2 linked regions of the Pigmentiphaga sp. H8 genome follow. The protein of the gene in region 2 interacts with the protein of the main gene of each other region in a pairwise test. Links are inferred from orthologs where the notes say so. Each region holds a gene or a part of one and is shown on either strand. Other genes may lie near its edges. The genes, in order: EGT29_RS27835 and cyoB.

Region 1 (3,263 bases), 2.9 Mb from region 2 along the record:
GCCAGGCGCCAGCCCGAGGATCAGCGTGGGCAGCGCGATGCCGCTGGGACGCGCCAGGAGCAGGCTCAGGCCCACCGAAAGCATGATCACGACCAGGGTGTAGGCCAGGATCAATCCCATGAAGCGCGGGGCCGTCCGGAAGAAATCGGGGGTGTAGCGGTCGCCCAGCGACCAGCCTATGAGCAACTGCGCGGCGTTCAGCATGAAGGTGGGCATCGCCGACAAGGCCATGTCGTTGGACGTCAGCAGGATGGTGACGGCCATGGGCCCCAGCACCCAGGCATTGGGTATGCGCAGCCGCACGGCCAGCAGCGCGCCGCCGGCACCCAGCGCGAACATCGCCGCCAGGCCGGCGGGATCCACCGCCGTCATGGCGGGCGCGAAAAGCCCGCTGCCGTTCACGCCCGACATCCGGAAAGCCAGCGGCACCAGCACGACGACAAGCAGGATGCGCAGGCTGTGGGCCGAGGCGACCAGCGCCACCTTGCCGCCGTAGCGGTCGGACAGGTTGGCCATTTCCGCCGCGCCGCCTATGGTGGACGAAAAATAGGCGGTGCTGAATTCCACGCCGCCGGCGCGCTGGAGGAACCAGGCGCCGGCCAGCCCCGCGGCCACCGAGAAGATGGCCCCCAGCAGCAGCGGCAGCAGATTGCCCGCGATCTCGTCGACCACCATGGGCGTGAAATACAGCCCCAGGCCCACGCCTATCACCCACTGTCCCGCATAGCGCAGTTCGGTCCGGCTCCGGGACTGCACGCCGGCGATCTTGGTCGCCGCCGTGGCGATCAGCGCGCCCAGCATCCAGGGCAGCGGGGTATGGAGCGCGACCGCTATCAGCGAGCCGCAAAGCGCGATGGCGAAACCTAGCAGTAGACGGACGAACATGGGGAACGAAACAGGCGGGCGTGGCCGCCGGCGGACGCATGGAGGTAGACTGATTCGATGAAGACGAATGGTACATCCAAGGCCCAAGCAAGCTGATGATTAATTCCAAATTGCCGGACGTCGGCGTCACCATCTTTACCGTCATGAGCCGGCTGGCCACGGAAACCCGCGCCATCAACCTGGGCCAGGGCTTTCCCGATTTCGATCCCGATGCCGGCCTGCTGGCGCAGGTGGACGCCGCCATGGCCGCGGGCCACAACCAGTACGCCCCCATGCCGGGGATCCCGGCGCTGCGCGCCGCCATCGCGGCCAAGACGCAGGCGCTGTACGGCGCGGCCTACGATCCCGAGACGGAGATCACCGTGACCAGCGGTGCCACCCAGGCCCTGATGACCGCCATCCTGGCGGTGGCCGGCGCCGGCGACGAGGTCATCGTGCTGGAGCCCAACTACGACTCTTACGTGCCGGCCATACGCCTGGCGGGCGCCACGCCGGTGGCGGTACAGCTGCTTGCGCCCACGCCCGAGGCTCCCGGCTACCGGCCCGACTGGGACGCGGTACGGCGCGCCATCACGCCGCGCACCCGGGCCCTGCTGATCAATTTCCCGCACAATCCAACCGGCGCGGTGCTGGACGACGGCGACCTGGACGAGCTCGAACGCATCCTTGAACGCACGGGCGTGGTGCTGATCTCGGACGAGGTCTACGAGCACATCGTGTTCGACGGCCGCCGGCATGCGTCCATCGCGCGCCGGCCGGCGCTGGCGGCCCGCAGCTTCCTGATCTCGTCGTTCGGCAAGACTTTCCACACCACCGGCTGGAAGATCGGCTATTGCTGCGCACCCGCCGCCCTGTCCGTGGAATTCCGCAAGATCCACCAGTTCATGGTGTTCGCGGTCTCGACCCCCATGCAGTACGCGCTGGCCGCGTTCCTGCAGGATCCCCGCCACTACCTGGAACTGCCCGCCTTCTATCAGGCCAAGCGCGACCGCCTGGAAGCGGGTCTGAAGCAGACGCGCTTTCGCACCCTGCCCTGCCCGGGCACCTACTTCCTGCTGGCCGACTACAGCGCGATCTCGGATGCGCCAGAAAGCGAATTCGCGCGCTGGCTGACCACCGAGCACGGCGTGGCGGTCATACCCATCGCGGCTTTCCATACGGATCCGGACGCGCCGGCCTCGAACCGGCAATTGGTGCGCTTCTGCTTCGCCAAGAAGGACAGCACGCTGGACGCGGCGCTGGAGCGCCTGCAGCGGGTCTGAAAGCGGCATGCGGGCCCGATCGCCCGCATGCCTGCCGCCTGTGTCGCCTAGGCCGACGCGGCGGGTTCGGAAGCGCCCGCGCGACGCCGGGCCAGCACGCGCATCGTGACCGGCACGATCAGCACGGCCGCCGCGCACAGCCACAGGCCGATGCTGACCGGGCTTTCCCACAGGATGGCCGTGTCGCCGTTGGTGATGGACAGCGCCCGGCGCAGGTTCTGCTCCATCATGTTGCCCAGCACCAGCCCCAGGATGAGCGGCGCCATGGGCACCGACATCTTGCGCAGCAGATAGCCCACCACGCCCAGCGCCACCATCATCACGAGGTCGAAGGTGGTGGCGTGCACCGAGTACACGCCTATCGTGCTCACCGTCACGATGAACGGCACCAGCGCCCAGGTCGGCACCGACAGCATGCGCGCGAACACGCCCACCATGGGAATATTCATCGCCAGCAGCATGGCGTTGCCGATGAACAGCGACGCGATCAGGCCCCAGACGATCTCGGGGCGCTGCTCGAACAGCGCGGGCCCCGGCGTGATGTTGTAGAGCGCCAGCACGCCCATCATCACTGCGGTGGTACCCGATCCCGGTACGCCCAGCGTCAGCATGGGCACGAACGAACCCGTGGCCGACGCGTTGTTGGCCGCCTCGGGCGAGGCCAGGCCGCGGATGTCGCCCTTGCCGAAATGCGCGCCTTCCGGGTCGGACTGTTCGACCAGGCGCTTCTCGGTCGAATAGGCCATGGCCGAGGCCACGGTGGCGCCGGCGCCGGGCAGCACGCCCACCACGAAGCCGATCAACGCCCCTCGCACCGTGCCCCACCAGGTCATCGCCACTTCCCGCATGTTGAACAGGGTGCGTCCTGTCGGCTTGACCACCGCGTTGCCCGTGACCGACTGTTCCAGCAGCAGCAGCATCTCGCTGACGGAGAACAGGCCGATCACCACCACCACGAACTGGATGCCGTCGCTCAGGTGCAGCGAATCGAAGGTGTAGCGGTAGATGCCGGAGTTCTCGTCTATGCCCACGGTGGACAAGGCCAGGCCCACGGCGGCGGCCAGCAGCGCCTTGACGGGCTGCTCGCCCATCAGCCCGGCCAGGCAGCAGAAGGCG
Region 2 (3,247 bases):
CCTGGCGGTGCTGACCTGGAAGAGCTCGCACGCGCTGGACCCCTACCGCCCCCTGCAATCCGAGGTCAAGCCCATCGAGATCGATGTCGTGTCGCTGGACTGGAAGTGGCTGTTCATCTATCCCGAGTACAAGATCGCCACCGTCAACGAGATCCAGTTCCCGGTCGATACGCCCGTCAACTTCCGCATCACCTCCGCCTCGGTCATGAACTCGTTCTTCATCCCGCGCCTGGGTAGCCAGATCTACTCCATGGCGGGCATGGAGACCAAGCTCCATCTCATCGCGCGCGAAGCCGGCACCTATGCGGGTATCTCCGCCAACTACAGCGGCGCGGGTTTCTCGGGCATGCGCTTCAAGGCCATCGCCAGCAGCCAGGCGGACTTCGAAGAGTGGGTCCGCAATGCCCAGGCCTCGACCAGCAAGATGACCCCCGAAACCTACCAGGCCCTGGTCTCGCCCAGCGAGCACGAGCCCGTCGCCTACTACTCGGGCGCCGAACCCACCATGTTCGACGGCATCATTTACCAGTACATGGCCTCCGCAGGCATGGATACCGGAATGTGCACGCCTGCCAACACCCCCAAGATAGCCTTGTCGGAGTAAATCGATGTTCGGGAAACTGACCCTGGATGCCATCCCGTACCATGAACCCATCGTCATGGTCACGCTGGCAGCGGTCGTCATTCTGGGTGCCGCCATGCTTGGCGTCGTCACCTATTACGGCAAGTGGACCTACCTGTGGAAAGAATGGCTGACCACGGTGGACCACAAGCGCATCGGCATCATGTACATCATCGTGGCGCTGATCATGCTGCTGCGCGGATTCGCCGATGCCATCATGATGCGCACGCAGTTGGCCATCGCCTCGAGCGACTCGGCCGGCTACCTGCCGCCGCACCATTACGACCAGATCTTCACCGCCCACGGCGTGATCATGATCTTCTTCATGGCCATGCCTTTCATCACGGGCCTGATGAACATCGTCGTGCCGCTGCAGATCGGCGCCCGCGACGTGGCCTACCCGTTCCTGAACTCGCTCAGCTTCTGGCTGTTCGGCGGCGGCATCGTGCTGATCATGATGTCGCTGTTCGTGGGTGAATTCGCCGCCACCGGCTGGCTGGCCTATCCGCCGCTGTCGGGACTGGACTACAGCCCTGGCGTGGGGGTCGACTACTACATCTGGGCCTTGCAGCTGTCAGGGCTGGGGACCACGCTCAGCGGCATCAACTTCATCGTTACGATCCTGCGCATGCGCGCGCCCGGCATGACGATGATGAAGATGCCGGTGTTCACGTGGACCGCCCTGGTCACCAACATCCTGATCGTCGCCGCCTTCCCGGTGCTGACGGCCACGCTGGCGCTGCTGACCGCCGACCGCTACCTGGGCATGCACTTCTTCACGAACGAGCTCGGCGGCAACGTGATGATGTACGTGAACCTGATCTGGATCTGGGGCCACCCCGAGGTCTACATCCTGATCCTGCCCTGCTTCGGCGCGTTCTCGGAAATCATCGCCACCTTCTCGCGCAAGTCGCTGTTCGGCTACAAGTCCATGGTCTACGCCACGGCCGCGATCGGCGTGCTGTCGTTCCTGGTCTGGCTGCACCACTTCTTCACCATGGGCTCGGGGGCCAACGTCAATGCCTTCTTCGGCATCGCGACGATGATCATCTCGGTGCCCACGGGCGTGAAGATCTTCAACTGGCTGTTCACGATGTACCGCGGCCGGGTCGAGATCACCACCCCCGTGCTGTGGACGCTGGGCTTCATGATCACCTTCGTGATCGGCGGCATGACCGGCGTGCTGATGGCGATTCCCGCGGTCTCGTTCGTGCTGCACAACAGCCTGTTCCTGATCGCCCACTTCCACAACACCATCATCGGCGGTGTCGTGTTCGGGTGTATCGCCGCCATGGTGTACTGGTTCCCCAAGGCCTTCGGCTTCAAGCTGAACGAGCGCCTGGGCAAGTATTCGTTCTGGTGCTGGTTCATCGGCTTCTTCATGGCCTTCATGCCGCTGTACATCCTTGGTTTCATGGGCATGACGCGCCGCCTGAACCACTACGACAACCCGGCCTGGCAGCCGTACCTGATCGTCGCCTGGGTGGGCGCGGTCATCATCGCGCTGGGCATCTTCTTCCTGCTGCTGCAGATCTTCGTCAGCATCCGCGACCGCAAGAAGAACGTCGACTTCGACGGCGACCCCTGGGGTGGCCGTACGTTGGAATGGTCCATTCCCTCTCCTCCGCCGTTCTACAACTTCGCAAAGGTGCCCCAAGTGTCCCACCTCGATCAGTTCTGGCATGACAAGGAAACCGGCGTCGCCTACCAGCGTCCCGCCCACTACGAAGACATCCACATGCCGCGCAACACCGGCGCCGGCGTCTACATCGGCGTGGCGGGCACCCTGCTCGGCTTCGCCCTGGTCTGGCACATCTGGTGGCTGGCCGGCCTGGGCCTGGCCGGCATGATCGGCGCCTTCATCGCCCGCGCCTACGACCGCGACGTGGACTACTACGTCAAGGCCGACGAGGTGACGCGCATCGAGAACGCCCACTACGAGTCGCTGAAGCAGGCCGCGTAGAAAATCCCCCCTACGCGCTTACGCGCGCCCCCCAGGGGGCGATGCGGGTGGACCGGCAAAGCCGGATCCACCGCATCCTGGGTCGTGTGGCAGTGTATCGGTGCGAAGCGCCGGTTTTTTAAAGATCAATATGAGTAGCGCAGCAATTCTTCATACGCATCGCCAGGATGGTGGCGATCATCATGCCCATGGGGGGCATGAGCATCACGACGATGGGTCCAAGACCGTACTGGGGTTCTGGATCTATCTGATGAGCGACTTGCTCATTTTCTCGGTGCTGTTCGCGACCTTCGCCGTGCTGTCGGGAGCAACCGCGGGCGGGCCGCATGGCAGCGAGCTGTTCGACCTGTCGTTCGTGCTGACCGAGACCATGCTGCTGCTGGTCAGCAGCGTGACCTTCGGCATGGCGATGCTGGCCCTGCATGCCGGTCAGCGAAGCAAGGTGCTGGCCTGGATGGCGGTCACCTTCCTGTTCGGCGCCGGCTTCATCGGCATGGAAATCTATGAATTCCATCACCTGATCGCCGAGGGCGCCGGTCCCCAGCGCAGCGCCTACCTGTCGGCCTTCTTCACCCTGGTCGGCACCCACGGCCTGCACGTGACCTCGGGCCTGATCTGGATGGCCGTGATGATGCACATGATCAGCCGCCACGGCCTGGATC

Evidence for each region.
Region 1: the proteins of cyoB (region 2) and EGT29_RS27835 interact in binary tests that used the Escherichia coli proteins (3 or more experiments, as listed by UniProt). The link is inferred for Pigmentiphaga sp. H8 from one-to-one orthologs.

Annotation. Positions count from the first base shown.
Region 1 is NZ_CP033966.1:5,878,696-5,881,958, forward strand. What follows is about bases 123-3,063. They hold EGT29_RS27835 (methionine aminotransferase), read left to right. Parts: upstream 123-980; coding sequence 981-2,147; downstream 2,148-3,063. Other genes in these bases: EGT29_RS27830 (AbrB family transcriptional regulator), read right to left, coding at 123-885; EGT29_RS27840 (tripartite tricarboxylate transporter permease), read right to left, coding at 2,195-3,063. Outside these bases: more of EGT29_RS27830, read right to left, coding at 1-122; more of EGT29_RS27840, read right to left, coding at 3,064-3,263. UniProt on the Escherichia coli protein: Shows aminotransferase activity with methionine and histidine as substrates, and to a lesser extent also with phenylalanine.
Region 2 is NZ_CP033966.1:2,994,902-2,998,148, forward strand. What follows is about bases 172-3,096. They hold cyoB (cytochrome o ubiquinol oxidase subunit I), read left to right. Parts: upstream 172-608; coding sequence 609-2,585; downstream 2,586-3,096. Other genes in these bases: cyoA (ubiquinol oxidase subunit II), read left to right, coding at 172-604; cyoC (cytochrome o ubiquinol oxidase subunit III), read left to right, coding at 2,716-3,096. Also shown: more of cyoA, read left to right, coding at 1-171; more of cyoC, read left to right, coding at 3,097-3,247. UniProt on the Escherichia coli protein: Cytochrome bo(3) ubiquinol oxidase is the terminal enzyme in the aerobic respiratory chain of E.coli that predominates when cells are grown at high aeration.